Regions from separate parts of the Lacrimispora sphenoides JCM 1415 genome, predicted to be linked through region 1. Evidence: predicted binding sites of a transcription regulator. Region 1 holds the regulator's gene; the other holds the start of a gene.
What was found. Region 1 encodes NrdR, which represses ribonucleotide reductase genes. Its sites were predicted from a motif close to CACAANATNTTGTG; they were not measured.
Positions count from the first base shown of each region.

Region 1 (8,864 bases):
ATAAAATAAGCGCCTTTTTAAGTTATGAGGATCGCACAATCCTTATCTTACCCAAAAAGGTGCTTTCTTTTATTATTTTATCATATTTACCTTCTATGCTTGCAATATTCTCTTATTGCATTTCCCCGTATTTAAATATTTTCCCGTATGATTCTGCATGGATTGCCATATGCAATCTGATGATCAGGTATATCTTTTGCGAATACCTTTAAAATACAAAAACAACGCAGGAATATTAGAACGGACCTTTCTACGTTGTTTTCCCAATATCATACATAATTAATAAAAGGACCTTGCAGATCGCCCGGTCCTTTTCCTTTTATACTCTGGACAGGTATTCACCTGTACGTGTATCAATCTTAATCTTGTCACCCTGATCTACAAATAAGGGAACATATACTACTGCACCGGTCTCAACCGTAGCTGGCTTGGTAGCTCCCTGAGCGGTATCACCCTTGAATCCCGGCTCTGTATCTGTAATAACCAACTCCACGAATAACGGAGGCTCTACGGAGTATACCTTACCATTATAAGAACATACCTTAACCGTCTCATTCTCTTTTACAAACTTTAACGCATCACCGATTATATCTGGAGATAACGCCATCTGCTCATAGGTATTCGTATCCATAAAGTTATGAAGATCTCCATCAGCATACAGATACTGCATGTCAAATCTATCGATTCTTGCCTGTGGGAACTTCTCTGTCGGGCGGAATGTGCGCTCGTTAATGCCGCCGTTTACCACATCTTTAATCTTAGTTCTTACGAATGCAGCACCCTTTCCAGGTTTTACATGCTGGAACTCCATAATCTGATAAACAGTACCCTCGATCTCCAATGTGATACCGTTTCTAAAATCACCCGCTGATATCATAAATGATATTCCTCCTTGAATTTCTCTTCTTAACCTTTTATATTCTATACTATAACAAATACATTTTCAACAGTTTTTTACAAATATCTCCCTTTTCTTGAATCGGAGCAATTATTTTCCTGTTAAATAATCCATTGCAAGAGCATATCCCTTAAGCCCCAGACCAACTACTTGTCCGGTACAAACAGGCGCCGTCACTGATGTATGGCGGAACTCCTCTCTCTTATGGACATTTGATATATGGACTTCAACCTTGGGAATCTCTACGGAACCCAGGGCATCTCTAACGGCATAGCTGTAATGGGTAAACGCTCCGGGATTAATGATGATCCCTTCTGTTCCATTGTGATATGCCTCCTGAATTTTATCGATGATTCCACCTTCATAATTACTCTGAAAGACTTCCAGCTCATGACCTTCTCTCTGCGCTTTTTCTTCCAGCATGGATACCAGCGCATGATAATCCTCTGTTCCGTATATTCCCTTTTCGCGGATTCCTAAAAAGTTTAGATTCGGCCCGTTTAATACAAGAATTTTCATATCCTTTTACCACCTTTTCTCATGCTTTCCTAGCAAAGCATCTCCAGTTTGTCCCGGATCAGCCGGCTTGTCCGAATCGTCTCATCCGTATTATAACCTGTCAGGCTGTCTTTTACCCGTCAGAAATGTTCTTTCACCTGACACAATTCACTTTTTTCTTTTCTTATCTCTGTGATAAAAATACAGCACAACTGCTTCTAAATATCTCTTTAAAACAATTTGGATTTCTTCTTTTGGATGAATCGGCCTGACCAGAATGCTGTAGATTCCGGCTCTTTTGGCTCCATAAACATCGGTAAAAAGCTGATCCCCCACAAAAACCGTATGTTTCGCATCCGTTTTCATGAACTCCATCGCTTTTTGATAGCCTTTTCTCCAGGGCTTGTTTCCTTTATAAATATAATGAGGGCTGCCCGCAGCCCTGGCAAAGGAAGCCACTCTCGGCTCTTTGTTGTTGGAAAGGAGGCAGGATTCCATCCCAAGGTTTTGCAGATGTAAAAACAATTTCTTAGCTCTTTCATCTGCGGGCGCACCATGAGGCACCAGAGTATTGTCAATATCAAAAATCACGCCTCTGATCCCATTCTTATATAATTCTTCGAAGGATATGTCATATGCTGATGCCGCATCTTTATCCGGATAAAATACTTTAAACATATATCTCCTACTTCTTCAATAGTTTTCCTATTTCTTCCATAAACGTACTCACGTCTTTAAATTCCCTGTATACGGAAGCAAAGCGCACATAAGCAACCTCATCCACTTCCTGCAGCTTTTTCATGACAAGTTCTCCGATCACCGTGCTTTCCACTTCTTTTTCTTCACGGTTGAAAACCTGGGTTTCTATTTCGTCTACCATGGAATCAATCTGCTGGGATGATACCGGCCGTTTATGGCAGGAATGAAGAATTCCTGATTCTATTTTTGAACGGTCATAAACTTCTCTGGAATTATCCTTCTTAATAACCATGAGGGGCATGGTCTCAAGCTTTTCATAGGTGGTAAATCTCTTTCCGCATTTCTCGCATTGTCTGCGGCGTCTGATTGAGCTGTTGTCGTCTGCTGGTCTGGAATCAATGACCTTGGTGTCTGCTTCATTGCAAAATGGACATTTCACGTTTCTGGTCCTCCTGTCTACGGACTGTAATTTTAGTGTCACGAATCGAACTTCGTTTTATATATCATAGCTTACAATCCAAAGAACCGCAAGCCCATCCTCCTTATATCCCGCATCTTTCCGTTGCCTTTTCCAAATCCACATTTACAAGGATGATGTCCGGGCCCACCTGCCTTATGTCACAGAAAGGAATGACAAACTCCTTTTCCCTGACTAAAAAGCCGCAAAAGCACCCTGGTCCTGGTACAATTATGGCTAAAAGGCATCCTGTTTCCATATCAAAATCCACATCACCAACATAACCGAGGCGTCTGCAGTCACAGATATTAATTACCTCTTTTTGTTTTAGTTCACAAATTCGCATAGGATACACCTCCTTAGTATATTCTATGCGCATACCTCATGCATGACACGGCCCTACCACTGATTTTCCTGGTTCCACATGGATTCAAAGGAAATTTCCTCACCTCTTCCGGGGTTGTTCCGAGAAAGCCTTTCCTTAAGATCAAAATAAAATTCTGTCATAGTAGCTTGAATATAAGGGATGATCCAGAGTAAGCCAATACCCATGGAAGAGTATCCCAGGACTACCATACCGATGAAGCTTATGAAAAGGTAAAAATAGCCTCCCTTATTACCCTTCATCATAGCTGCACTTTCCTTAAGGCTCTCAATTACCCTTAAATCCGGAGATTCGATGAGAAGGTACATGGACTGGGATAAATACAGCATTGTTATGATATTTCCAATTAGCAGAAGCAGGTACGTTAGTACCAGCAGTACTATCATGACAGATATAAAATCAGTGATGACAGCTACAATGAGTACAACAAAGTACGGTATCCCCCAGGCAAATCCAATGAAAAGATTTATAAAGTAAAGTCCTAAAAACCTATGGGGCTTGTTCTGAAAAGCAAAGAGTAAATCAGACAGTTTGGTGGCACGGCCATTGCATATATCCATATAAATCTTAAGTACTCCTGGTTTTAAAAGACCGTATACAGAGAGAATGATCAGGAGTGAGATATAAACCCCTGCCTTCAGGATCACATTTCCTGCAGATACGCTGCCGCCATAAAAAAAAGGATCTCTTACCAGTCCCATAGAAAAGGACGTTAAAATATACACCAGGGTTATAGCCAGAAGAATGGCGTATTCTATAAACTGGATGCCGATACACAAGCCGTATCTGCCTTTCAACGACCGTTTTGCACGGCTTTTAAGTTCTGATGATGAAGTTTTCATGAAAACACACCTCCCAGCCCCAGGCCACTCATCGCCGCAGTTCCCACAAATACGATAAGAACCAATACAACAAGCACAATGGCAATGGATGAAGTAATAAGGCCTGCCTTTGCATAACCTTCAAACCTGTCTTCTGTCCTGGAAAGCAGGGCAAACAGAATTCCAAGGCTTCCGAAAATCAATCCTCCGTAACAGCAGCAGGAGGTTATAATACCAAGAATCCCCATGACCAGAGAGGCAAGGGCCATGTTGCTATGTACCGGATTCTCTGGCTGTTTATATACGGCACCACGATCCCAATCCTGGTTTTCCTGCCAGGAACCATCTTGATTATCCTGATCCATTTCTATCATCTCCCTTTCTGTCATTATATATAACTTATTTGAACTTGTATGGCAAGTGAAGATAAAAGGACTGCTTTTCAGCCTGTTCATCTGATCTTGCGAAGCAAGTGAGGATAAAAAGCGCATGCTTTTTGCGCCGTCCATCCGATAATCGAAAGGGCTTTTACTTTCGATCATATGGCAATTATACAATATTTTCCATTATCTGTAAAATTAATATTTTATTTGACGATAAACCTGCGAATGAAATCCTGTAATAACAGCCGCTGATAAGGAGCTTTATCATTCAATAAAAAGAACATTCTCCGGCGGATATCCGTTAAAGAATGTTCTTTTCTCCTGCTAAAAAAACTCTATCCCTCTGCGTTCACCGAAGCAATCCCTCTTCCTTAAGAATCTGCTCAAGCCGTCTGGTCTCTCCCTCCGTGGACTCCTGCATGGGCCGGGCGCAAATGGACTTCATGGGTACCCCGCAAAGCACCATGGCCTTTTTTATAATAGGTATAAATTGTTCTCCCACATCATATACCGCCATAAGCCGGTCGATCTTCATCTGGTATTCCTGCAGCAGCCGGAAATCCTCCCTCTTAGCCGCCTTAGCAAGAGCAGAGGCTGTCTCCGGCGTAAAATTGGATAACCCGGCGATGCAGCCGTCTCCTCCGCTTATCACATTATGGGAAAAGAATTCATCAAATCCCGAATAAATCAGAAATTCAGGAAATTCTCTCTTTACAGTCTGAATCAAAGCTCTGGTATGCCCCATGACATCTACGGTGTCCTTAATCCCTACAATATTCTTTCTCCTGCGGGCCAGTTCAAGAACCACCTGAGGCTTTAAGTCATAACCGGTTCTGGCAGGGAAATTATATAGCAGCAGCGGGCCTTCTATCCTTCCGGCCAGTGTATCATAAAAGTCCAGAACAGCGCTGTCCGGCAGGTTAAAGTAATAGGGAGAGATGACCATAACTCCATCCGCCCCCTGCTCCAGGGCATAGCGGGACAGCTCTGCACATTCTTCGAAAACAGTACCGCCGGTCCCTACATAAACCGTTACCCGATGATCCACGTAAGCCAGGGCCTCCCGGATCATCCGTTTCTTCTCTTCCAGCGAAATGGCAAAGAACTCCCCGATACTTCCAAGAATCAGAATTCCATCCATTCCTCCTGCTATGAGATGGTCATATATCTGCCTATTGGCCTCCATATCCACATGAAAGTCACTTGTAAATGCCGTTACTGCCGGTGTTATATATTTTGCATTCATCTAAACTGCCATCCTCCCTTTCTCCTTGAGTACGGTACGCATCATACGGGCCCGGATATCTCTTCCCGCACCCCATCGTCCCCTAGCCTTCATATCCTGCTCCTTCCATGGCTGAAAGGGCATCCCTGGTGTATCTTGCCAATATCCCTTTCCGCTTCGGTCTGGGAATGATCCCCTCTTTTTTCCGTTCTTCAAGCACCTTCTCAATCTCCTTAAGCGTCCGTTCCTCCCCCTGGATTCCTGTCAGATTCAGGGTCCTGTCCTTCACACTGTAGGAAATGATGTCGCCGTCTCTCACAAAGGCAAGAGGCCCTCCTGCTGCTGCTTCCGGAGACACATGACCGATAGCAGGTCCTCTTGTGGCTCCTGAAAACCTGCCATCCGTTACCAGGGCCACACTTCCATTGAGCTCATGATCACAGACAATTGCCTCAGTCGTCATGAGCATTTCCGGCATGCCGCTGCCCCTTGGTCCTTCATAGCGGATCACAATGATATCACCTTTGCGGATCTCCTTTTTCACCACTGACTGGTAAGCATCCTCCTCACAGTCAAAGACTCGTGCCCTTCCTTTATGCTCCCACATCTCCCTGATACATGCAGCATATTTAATGACTGCTCCCTCGGGTGCCAGATTCCCCCTCATAACAGCGATGGAGCCCTTTTCAACGGCTTCACTGACCGGGAAGATAACCTGTTCCCGCTTCAGTCCGTAATTGCCCAGATAACCTGCATAACGCTCGTAAAAGCCGTCCTTCTCCAAATCTTCCAGATTTTCTCCCAGCGTCCTGCCTGAGACTGTCATTACATCAAGATGCAGCAGATCCCTTAGTTCCCGTTCCACCATGGGAATTCCGCCTGCGAACCAGAAGGCTTCTGTCAGATGCTGACCGCTGGGGGTGATATTTCCGATGTGAGGGATCCGGTGATTGATCTCGTCAAATTTTTCCGGTGCCATAAGGAGCCCAAGCTCTCTTGCCAGGGAAGTGAGATGAATGACTCCATTGGTAGACCCTCCGATTGCACTATGGATCATGATGGCATTCTCAAATGCTTCCTTTGTCATGATCTGGCTTGGACGGATATCCTTCTCCGCCAGCTTCATTATGGTCTGGCCTGCCCTGCGCGCCCATGCCAGGATATCCCGCATGGTGGCCGGAATTAACGCAGAGCCTGGCAGCGCCATGCCCAGGGCTTCCGCCATGCATTGCATGGTACTGGCCGTTCCCAGAAATGTACATGCGCCGGCGGAGGGGCAGCCCGTCAGCTTATAATCCCTAATTTCCTGCGGAGTAATAGCCCCTTCCCGCTTCTGGCGCAGGGATATGTCTCCTGCCACCAGGGAAGTCGTCATCCCCGGCCCGTTCCTCATGCTCCCCCCAGGTATAAATATGGAAGGAATGTCAAGCCGGGCCGCTGCTTTTAATTGGGCGGGTATGGATTTGTCACAGGATGACGCAAGTACCATCCCGTCCCATGGATACACGGAACCGTGGAGTTCTATCATATCGCAGATAGCCTCTCTGGAGGCCAGTATGTAATTCATTCCGTTATGTCCCTGGGCGCAGCCGTCGCAGATATCCGTAGTATGATACCCGGCAGGATGCCCGCCTTTTTCAAACACACCGTATTTTACCTGTTCCATGAGCCCCGAAAGATGCACGCTGCCCGGATGGCTATCCCCATAGGCATCCTCAAGCAAAATCTGAGGTTTCTTTATATCTTCCTCATCCCAGCCGCTTCCCATCTGCAGGGCGTCAAACTGAGCCCACAGCTCCCGCTGGGGCGCGCTTTTCTGCTTCATATTCATTTATATTACCTCTCCGCTTTCTCTCCATACGCTTTTATATCCTTAGCTTCTACCCATGTCACATCAATTAAGTATTCCTTCTCAAGGTCTCTCCCCTCCACTGCATCCGCCAGTTTGTCCACCAAAGTCCTGCCTATCACCTGACAGTTCTGGTCCACGATGCCTGTAATCAGGCCCTCATCCACACCGGCTGCCAGAGTAGGGGAATAATCGAATCCATAGTGGTACAGAGTTCCCTGCAGGTTCTGGAATTTGATAGCTTCCATGGTCCCTGTAATGACAGACTCTGTTCCCAGAGTGAACACTGCCTTTAAGTCAGGATAGGATAGGATCTGTGTCTCCAATTGCTCTTTTGCCCTGGATACGCTTAGGTCGTTTATAATCCAGGTACACCAGGTAAACTGGGCGGCATCCTGATCCATCGACTGGCTAAAACCGTCCTTAAGCCCCTTGTAACGCTCGGTCATATTCTGAGCGGAACCACTGTAGGTAACGGCCGTCAGCCTCCCTCCGGTAATTCCCCGGGCTTTTAAGTCTTCGGCCCCCCGTCTTCCCAGTTCCATTCCTGCTTCATAATTATTGGTTCCGATATATGCCAGCCGGTTGCTGTAAGTCCTGATGTCCGTATCATAGGTGACTACTTTGACTCCGGCAGCCATTGCCTCCGCCGCTTTTATATCAAACATCTCCGGTTCTAAAGCTGCCATGGCAATGCCGTCTGCTTTCTGATCGATGGCCTCCTGGACCATCTCAATCAGCTTCTGGGGCCGTGAGGAATCTCCAGGCAGCCCTGCTTTTACGATCAGAGTACACCCCCGCTCTCTGGCCTGATCCTGCGCACTTTGTATCAACGGCTTCCAATAAGGTCCTTCTTCATTCAATGCAATCAGATACAGAGTCTTCCCTTCCTTCCGTTCAAAAGCGGCGGTGGACTGCCTCCCGCAACCGGACACAAAAAGGCATACCGCCATTCCGATTACCCAAATTTTAAACATTCTCATGCCGATTCTTCCCTCTTCTTCCGAAAATAGTCCATCACAATAGCCGCCAGAATCATAAGCCCTGTAACTGCCTGCTGCCCATAAGTATTTAAACCGGCCGCATTCATACCGTTTTTAAACACTTCTATAATAAGCAGCCCCAGAACCGCTCGCGCGATGCCTCCTGCCCCTCCTTCAAACCGGATCCCGCCGATAATCACAGCGGCGATGGCATATGCTTCCAGCCCCATAGCTTCACTGGATGCGCCCACATTCAAGTAGGACATAAGGATGATTCCCGCAATCCCCGCAAAGGCCCCTTCAATAAAATAGACCTTGAGAAGGTGCCGTTTTACCTGGATGCCGGCCAGACTACTGGCCTTCTTACTGGAGCCTACGGCATAGCAGTACCGGCCGAATATGGTACATTTCATAATAAGAACAACTGCCACAGCCAGGATCAGGAAGATAAGAAAATTGGTATAGAGGATATTGCCCAGCAGATGGGTGTTTGAAATGTGGTAGAACCAGCCTGGCAGACCGCTGATCAGAATACCCCCTGTGAACATCTGGGTCAGCCCCCGGATCATATAATTGCTTCCTACGGTCACTATAAACGGCTTAAGCTCAAACCGTGTGATCAGAAACCCGTTGAGAAGTCCCCAGGCACCGCCGCAGAGGATGCCA
Region 1 covers NZ_LT630003.1:2,097,304-2,106,167, forward strand. Annotated here, with positions in the region: gene efp (elongation factor P) at 320-877, opposite strand; gene aroQ (type II 3-dehydroquinate dehydratase) at 989-1,417, opposite strand; gene BMX69_RS09420 (YqeG family HAD IIIA-type phosphatase) at 1,565-2,074, opposite strand; gene nrdR (transcriptional regulator NrdR) at 2,082-2,534, opposite strand; gene BMX69_RS09430 (PRC-barrel domain-containing protein) at 2,638-2,898, opposite strand; gene BMX69_RS09435 (DUF975 family protein) at 2,952-3,779, opposite strand; gene BMX69_RS09440 (DUF4190 domain-containing protein) at 3,776-4,123, opposite strand; gene BMX69_RS09445 (dihydrodipicolinate synthase family protein) at 4,491-5,387, opposite strand; gene ilvD (dihydroxy-acid dehydratase) at 5,470-7,191, opposite strand; gene BMX69_RS09455 (sugar ABC transporter substrate-binding protein) at 7,203-8,198, opposite strand; gene BMX69_RS09460 (ABC transporter permease) at 8,195-8,864, opposite strand, start outside.

Region 2 (8,864 bases), 990 kb from region 1:
GGTTACATTATGGGAATGCTTGCAGCAGGAATGTCAAAAAGCAATAAGATTGGTTTTGTAGGACCCATTCAGGGCTCTTCCCTTGTTAAAATCATGAATGGCTTTGAGGATGGGGCAAAGTCCGTAAAACCTGATATTGAAGTCCAGACTGCATGGACCGGTTCTTTTACGGATACGGCTCTGGGAAAAGAAGCTGCACAGGCTATGATTGACAATGGAGCTGATGTCATCGGCCATTGTGCCAACGAATCCGGTACAGGAGCTATCAATGCGGCTAAGGAAGCAAAGGTTTATGCAACCGGAGATTCCTATGATCAGAATGGTCTGGCTCCGGAAACGGTTCTTTCTTCTTCTGTATACCATATCCCCCATGTGATTGAAGTAGCCTTTCAGACGGTGGCAGACGGAAGCTTTGCAGGAGGAATCTATGATCTTGGCATGAAGGAAGGCGCGGTGAGCATCGCATCATACCATGAACTGGAGGCCAAAGTCCCGGATGAGGTGAAGGCGGAGATTCAGAAAAAGGTATTATCCATTGCAGCCGGAGAATTTACGGTAACCTGTGATACAAAGATCAGATAGGGAGTATTCATATGCCATTATTGGAAATGAAACATATTACAAAGGCATTTTCCGGAGTGTATGCCAATGAGGATATCAGCCTTTCCGTGGAAAAAGGGGAGATCCATGCCTTACTTGGAGAGAACGGAGCCGGGAAGACTACGCTGATGAACATATTATTTGGCATTTACCAGTCTGATGGCGGGGATATCTTCTACAAAGGAGAAGCGGTCCGGTTTAAGTCTCCAGCTGATGCCATAAGCCATGGAATCGGCATGGTCCATCAGCATTTTTCTCTCGTAAACCGGATGACAGTGCTTGACAATATCATTCTGGGATCTGGCAGCAGGAAAGAGGTTCTTAACAGAAAACAGGCCTCAGAAGAGGTCTGCCTGCTGGCGGAAAAATACGGCCTTTTTGTAAAGCCTGATGAACCGGTTTATAGCCTTTCCGTGGGAGAACAGCAGAGGGTGGAGATTTTAAAAGCACTGTACCGAAAGGCGGACCTGCTCATTTTAGATGAACCCACAGGAGTTTTGACTCCTCAGGAAACTGAAAATTTCTTTCATGTGTTAAGGCGGCTAAAGGCTGAAGGCCATGGCATCATCATCATTACCCATCGCTTAAGTGAGATCATGGCGATCAGCGACAGAGTTACCATTTTAAGGGATGGAAAGGCGGTTAAGGATCTGGTCACATCAGATACCACTCCGGAGGAATTATCTGCCTTTATGATAGGCAGGCCCCTTTCCCCTAAAACGGAAGACTGGAAAAAGACGTCAAAGGAAGCTGCATTAAGCCTTGAAGGCGTTTCTTTATTAAAAAAGCGGGCCGGCAAAAAGGCGCTGGATCATATCTGCCTTACGGTTTATAAAGGGGAGATCCTTGGAATTGCCGGAGTGGAAGGAAATGGACAAAAGGAGCTTGCTGAGGTTATCACAGGAATCCGTAAGCATACGGAGGGAACCATCGCGTTTGACGGGCAAGCAATTGACAGCCGGTCTGTGAGAGAACGTTTTCATAATGGCATCTCCTATATATCCGATGACCGTCACATGGATAGTCTGGTTGTAGACATGACGGTAACAGAAAATATGATCCTGCGCACCTACAACCGTCAGCCATTTTCAAAAAAATGGATTCTGGATCATAAAAAGGCGGAGAACCGGGCTTTAGAAGCCATTGAAGAGTATGGAATCCGAACATCGGGAAAAAGCGGGGCCAGGACGCCGGTCAAGCTTATGAGTGGCGGAAATCAGCAGAAGGTGATCTTATCCCGTGAGATATCGAAAGAGGCCAGGCTCATTGTAGCCAGCCAGCCTACCAGAGGATTGGACATCGGAGCAACAGAATTTGTACATCAGACTTTGATCAGGCAGAAGAACCAGGGAAAAAGTGTTTTGCTCATTTCAGCTGATTTAGATGAGATCCTTTCCTTAAGCGACCGGATTGCAGTGATGTTTGAAGGACGGATTATGGGGATCCTTAGCAGGGAAGAAGCGGATGTATTTAAAATCGGACTTTATATGGGCGGAGTGACGGAAATAGGAGGAAGGCCATGAATCACATGAAAAAATGGAAGGCAATGGAAGTTACGGAGATCGCGTTCCTTTCCATTGCAATGGCGGCCATCCTTATCATTTTATCAGGGGCCGATCCTCTTACGGCTGGCCGGATGTTTTTTAATGGAATCTTCGGCAACGTGAGCGGCTTCGGGGAAGTGTTTGTAAAAGCGACTCCTTTGATTCTCACCGGACTTGGCTGCTCGGTGGCGTTTCGGACCGGCTTTTTTAATATCGGTGCAGAGGGACAATTCTACATAGGAGCTCTTGCATCTGCCTGGGTGGCTTTGAATGCCACCGGGGTTCCCGGGATTTTCCGGATCCTCCTTGCCATTGGCTGCGGCTTTCTCTTTGGCGGTTTATGGGCTTTGATAGCAGCCATATTAAAGGCAAAGCTTGGAATATCAGAAATTATATGCACCATTATGCTTAACTATATTTCCATGAATCTTTTGGGCATCGCAGTCCGCACCTTTCTCATGGATCCGGGGGGAAGCATTCCCCAATCTGAAAAGATAGATGCATCTGTCACGCTTTTACGCTTCTTAAAGCCAACCAGAGTACATACGGGCATCTTTATAGCCCTGGGAGCCGTGTTATTTGTATGGTTTCTTATGGAAAAGACGACCTCAGGTTACGAATTCAAAGCGGTGGGTTTTAATAAACGGGCAGCAGCATGCAGCGGCATTTCTGTGGTGAAGAACATAATCCTGTCAGCGGTATTAAGCGGAGGCCTTGCAGGAATAGCGGGAGCTGTGGAGGTATTGGGAGTTCAGAAGAAGCTGCTTGAAGGAATCTCAGGAGGCTGCGGCTATACGGCAATCCTCATAACTCTTTTGGCCTTTAACCATCCGGGCGGCGTACTTTTGGTTTCTGTTTTATTTGCGGCTCTGGAAGTTGGGGCAAACTCCATGCAGAGGCAGATGGGAGTTCCCTCTGCGATCGTAGATTTTCTCATTGGATTTATCGTTCTGCTTATACTGGGCAGGGAGCTTCTGACTGGAAAAATGAGAGCAAAGGAGGAGAAATAGATGATGCATCAGATTTTAACCGCCAGCTTTCTGACTGCCTTTTTATCGGCAGCAGTTCGAATGGCTGTGCCTCTTGCCTATGCGGGGCTTGGGGAGACGATATCGGAAAAGTGCGGAATATTGAACATCGGAATGGAGGGCGTCATGCTTTCCGGCGCTTTTTTCTCCTTTGCAGGCACATTTTTCTCAGGAAGCATTCTTGTAGGGCTTCTTTGCGGTATGGCAGGGGGAGCGGCTGTCAGTATGCTTCATGGAGTTCTGTCTGTCAGGCTGTCCAAGGACCAGTCGGTCAGCGGGATCGCCATTAATATTTTTATACTTGGTGTTACCAGCTTCCTGTATAAACTGATTTCAGGCGGACAGTCCTACCAACAGATCGAGCCTTTGTTAAAAGTGCGGATACCGGTGCTTGCCGACATTCCTCTCATTGGCAATGCTCTTTTTAATCAGGATATTCTAACCTATCTGATATATTTTCTGGTCATGGGAGTATCATTTTTTTATAAGAGGACAAATACCGGGCTTTCCTTTGCCGCCATCGGTGAAAGTCCCCGTGCTGCGGATTCAGCCGGGATACCGGTTTACCGGTACCAGTACATCTCCATGGTGTTAAACGGAATTCTGGGCGGGATTGGGGGCGCTTATCTGGTCCTGGTACAGGTAGGGAATTTTTCGGAAAATATGACCTCAGGACGGGGATATATCGCTCTGGCGGCTGTCATCTTAGGGCGTTATCTTCCCTTTGGAATGTTGGGAGCTGCTTTTTTGTTCGGTGCTGCCAATGCGCTGCAGATCCGTCTTCAGGCGGTGGGAGTGCCCCTTCCTTCCCAGGCATTGTCCATGCTTCCTTATCTGATCACATTAGCAGCCCTGCTTGGCTCCGCCCACAAAAATCATGGGCCGGAATGCCTTGGGAAGCCTTATGTGCGCGGTGCAAGATAAAGATTTTCCTCTTAATGAAAACGCTTGAAATCTTACTTTGTAAGATTTTAAGCGTTTTTTTAATAATTAATTTTCTAGCAATTATTTGGAAATAATAAAAGAAGAAAGTCATTAGAAAACGAATATTTTGTGTATCGGTAGTTGAAATTAACTATATGTTGTGGTATATTTTTACATATGAGATCCAATAACAGTTATTGATACTAATATAAAACATGGAATGGCAGGAATTATGAATGGACAAGACAGATGGAAAAAAGGAAATTCTGGAATATTTTAAAGAGGTGCCGGAGCTTGATGGCGTTTTAGAGGGAATCCGGAAGGATTGGGGGGGTGCACCATATGATTTGGAACACCTCGCCGTAAAATTCACAGGGTTCTGTAAGAAAAATATGAGCCTGGGAGAACGGTTTGAGGCGCTCATCCAGGCGGCTGTGGAGCTGACGACCCAGGAGACTCCGAACTGGGAGTATATAGGGGCCAGGCTCTCCATGCTGCGTTATGAAAACAGGTTAAAGGAAGAACTGGATCGCAGAAAAATTGGAAGCTTTTATGATAAAATTCGTTTTCTGACAGAGGATGGGCTATATGGGGATTACATTCTGGAGAATTACAAGAAGGAAGAAATTGACCGGTATGAAAGCTATATGGTTCAGAACAGAAATCATCTGTTTAATTATTCCGGGCTGGAATTGCTGCTTAACCGGTACGTGATCCGTAGCCGGCAGAATGCGCCTTTAGAGTCGCCCCAGGAAATGTTTCTTGGAATTGCCATGCATCTTGCCATGCTGGAAAAGGAAGACCGGGATACTTGGGTAAAACGGTTTTATGATATGTTGAGTACTTTAAAGGTCACCATGGCAACGCCCACCCTCTCAAACGCCAGAAAACCTTATCATCAGCTTTCCTCCTGTTTTATCGATACCGTACCGGACAGTCTGGATGGCATTTACCGGAGCATTGACAGCTTTGCAAAGGTCAGTAAGTTCGGAGGGGGCATGGGGCTTTATTTCGGTAAGGTCCGCGCCGCAGGGAGTGCGATCCGCGGCTTTAAGGGAGCAGCAGGAGGCGTGATCCGGTGGATCAAGCTGGCCAATGATACGGCTGTGGCAGTGGACCAGCTGGGGGTACGGCAGGGAGCTGTAGCGGTTTATTTAGATGTCTGGCACAAGGATCTTCCGGAGTTTTTAACTCTCAGGACCAATAACGGAGACGACCGCATGAAGGCCCATGATGTTTTCCCGGCTGTCTGTTATCCCAACCTGTTTTGGAAGCAGGCAAAAGAGAACATAGAAGGGGACTGGTATTTAATGTGCCCCCATGAGATTCTGACGATAAAGGGCTGGGCATTGGAGGATTCTTATGGAACCCAGTGGGAGGAACGATATTTGGACTGTGTGAATGACAGCCGTATCCACAAGCGGATCATTCCTATTAAAGATATCATCCGTCTGGTTTTAAAAAGCGCTGTGGAAACAGGAACGCCCTTTACCTTTAACCGGGATATCGTCAATGAAGCCAATCCAAACAGCCACAGCGGCATTATTTACTGCAGCAATCTGTGTACGGAAATTGCTCAGAATATGAGCGGGGTGGAACAGGTGGACCAGCAGATACAGACAGTGGACGGGGAGACAGTTGTGGTTACCGTAACAAAGCCGGGAGACTTTGTTGTGTGCAACTTAGCCAGCCTTTCCCTGGGAAAAATTGATCTTAAGGATACCAAAGAGCTTACAGAGCTTACAAGAAGTGCGGTCCGTGCTTTGGACAATGTCATTGATTTGAATTTTTCCCCCGTGCCCTATGCAAAGGTCACCAACCTCCGCTACCGTCCGGTGGGACTTGGAATAAGCGGATATCATCACATGCTGGCAAAGAACGGAATCTCCTGGGAGTCAGAGGAGCATCTTGAATTTGCGGACAAGGTGTTTGAGGCAATCAATTATGCGGCAATTGAAGCAAGCTGTGATTTTGCCGGGGAAAAGGGAAGATATGACCTGTATGAAGGAAGTGAATGGCAGACAGGGGCATATTTTGACAAACGGGGATATTTTTCAGAGAAGTGGAAGGGCCTTCGGGAAAAAGTAGCAGCCAATGGCATGAGAAATGGCTGGCTCATCGCCATAGCGCCTACCAGCAGCACCAGCATGATCGCCGGTACCACGGCAGGGCTTGACCCTGTTATGAACCGGTATTATCTGGAGGAAAAAAAGAACGGCTTGGTTCCCCGGGTAGCCCCGGACTTAACGCCTGAAACATTCTGGAAATATAAAAATGCTCATTACATTGATCAGAGATGGTCCGTAAGGGCGGCGGGAATCCGCCAGCGCCATGTGGACCAGGCCCAGAGCATGAATCTTTATATAACCAATGATTACACCCTTCGTCAGGTACTGGAGCTATATATCCTGGCCTGGGAAAAGGGAGTGAAAACCATTTACTACGTCCGTTCCAAAAGCCTGGAGGTGGATGAATGCGAGGCCTGCTCCAGCTAACAAAACGGTTGGGAATAATAAAACAAGAGAGTGCGGAGAAAACGATATGGAACAATTAAAAAAAAGGCCCCTTTTTCATCCGGATGGGGAGATTGAGGTAAGAAAACGGCGGATGATCAACGGCAACACTACGAACCTTAATGATTTTAACAATATGAAATACACCTGGGTCAGTGACTGGTACCGGCAGGCCATGAATAATTTCTGGATTCCTGAAGAAATTAATCTAAGCAGAGACAGGAAGGATTATCCCTTATTAAGTCCACAGGAACGGAGGGCTTATGATAAGATATTATCCTTTCTGGTGTTTTTGGACAGCATCCAGACCGCTAATCTGCCGGCCCTTGGAGAATATGTGACGGCCAATGAGATCAATCTCTGCCTTTCCATTCAAACCTTTCAGGAGGCGGTGCACAGCCAGAGTTACAGTTATATGCTGGATACCATCTGCGAGCCTCAGACTCGGAATGAGGTGCTCTATCAGTGGAAGAGCGATCCTCATCTTCTTGCGCGCAATACCTTTATCGGGGACCTGTATAATGAATTCCAAAAGGACAAGAGCGCATTTGCCTTTATGAAGGCGGTTGTGGCTAATTTTATTCTGGAAGGTGTGTATTTTTACAGCGGATTCATGTTTTTCTATAACCTTGGGCGGAATCATAAAATGACCGGCTCCTCCCAGGAGATCCGTTACATCAACAGAGATGAGAACACACATTTATGGCTGTTCCGCAATATCATTCTGGAACTGGAGAAGGAAGAGCCGGAGCTGTTTACCAGGGAACGGATAGAAGTTTACCGAAGTATGATAAGAGAAGGCTGTGAGCAGGAGATCGCCTGGGGATGCTATGCCATTGGAGATGAGGTTCCCGGACTTACAAAAGAAATGATTACAGACTATATCATGTATCTGGGTAACTTACGCTGTGCAAGCCTTGGCTGGGAGCGGATTTATGAAGGCCATGACAGGGAGCCGGAAAGTATGCTGTGGGTCAACCAGTACAGCAATGCCAATCTGATCAAAACGGATTTTTTTGAAGCGAAAAGCACGGCATATGCAAAAAGCAGCGCTCTGGTGGATGATCTGTAGTAAGCGAAGGTCCGCTTAAAAAAAGTTTGTAATTTTAGTAATAATAATTGTTTTTGTTTTAACGATGTGTTATAATTAAGAAAAACAATTCTTAAGGAGGCTATTTATGGAACGTATTGTAGTAATTGGAGCAAACCATGCAGGGACGGCTGCAATCAATACAATCTTAGATAATTATAAAGACAGTAAAGTTGTTATATTTGATTCCAATGATAACATCAGTTTTCTGGGCTGTGGTATGGCTCTTTGGATCGGGGACCAGATTCATTCCTCTGAAGGCCTGTTTTATTGCAGCAAGGATATCTTTGAAAAAAAGGGCGCAAAGGTCTACATGGAAACCAAAGTGGAGCGCATTGATTATGATAAAAAGATTGTTTTCGCTGAGGGAAAATATGGCCAGAGATACCAGCAGGAATACGATAAACTGATCCTTGCAACCGGTTCTCTTCCTATTTCACCAGATATTGAAGGAAAAGAACTGGACAACGTTCAATTTGTAAAGTTATTTCAGAATGCGAAAGATGTCATTGACAAGCTGCATAACAATTCCTTGAAGGATATTGTGGTTGTAGGGGCAGGGTATATCGGCGTAGAACTGGCAGAAGCATTCCGCCGTGTCGGAAAGAATGTAACCTTGATTGACAATATGCACACCTGTCTGTCAAGCTATTATGATCAGGAATTTTCGGATATCATGTCCGAGAACTTATCAAGCCATGGCATTCAGCTGGTTTATAACGAAATCGTGACTAAGCTTGAAGGAAACGGCAAAGTGGAAAAAGTGGTCACTGACAAAAATGAATACCATGCCGATATGGTAGTACTGGGAATTGGTTTCAAACCTAACAACCAGTTAGGCAAGGAGGATCTTGAACTGTTCTGCAACGGAGCATTTCTCGTTGACAAACGGCAGCAGACCAGCCGGCCGGATGTATATGCCATCGGCGACTGTGCCACTGTTTTTGATAACTCCATCCAAAAGACAAACTATATTGCTCTGGCAACCAATGCTGTGCGGTCCGGAATCGTTGCAGCTCATAATGTCTGCGGAACACCCCTGGAATCCATTGGCGTTCAGGGATCCAATGGAATCTGCATCTGGAATCTGAAAATGGTTTCTACTGGAATCACCTATGCAAAAGCCAAAAAGCTGGGGTATGACGCTGAGGCGGTGGATTATGAG
Region 2 covers NZ_LT630003.1:1,103,759-1,112,622, forward strand. Annotated here, with positions in the region: gene BMX69_RS04945 (BMP family protein) at 1-582, shown strand, start outside; gene BMX69_RS04950 (ABC transporter ATP-binding protein) at 594-2,123, shown strand; gene BMX69_RS04955 (ABC transporter permease) at 2,120-3,154, shown strand; gene BMX69_RS04960 (ABC transporter permease) at 3,155-4,096, shown strand; gene BMX69_RS04965 (ribonucleoside-diphosphate reductase subunit alpha) at 4,333-6,591, shown strand; gene BMX69_RS04970 (ribonucleotide-diphosphate reductase subunit beta) at 6,638-7,681, shown strand; gene nox (H2O-forming NADH oxidase) at 7,788-8,864, shown strand, end outside.
Region 2: a site for NrdR is predicted at 4,246-4,259, ahead of BMX69_RS04965 (ribonucleoside-diphosphate reductase subunit alpha). Genes of this name have one in related genera too.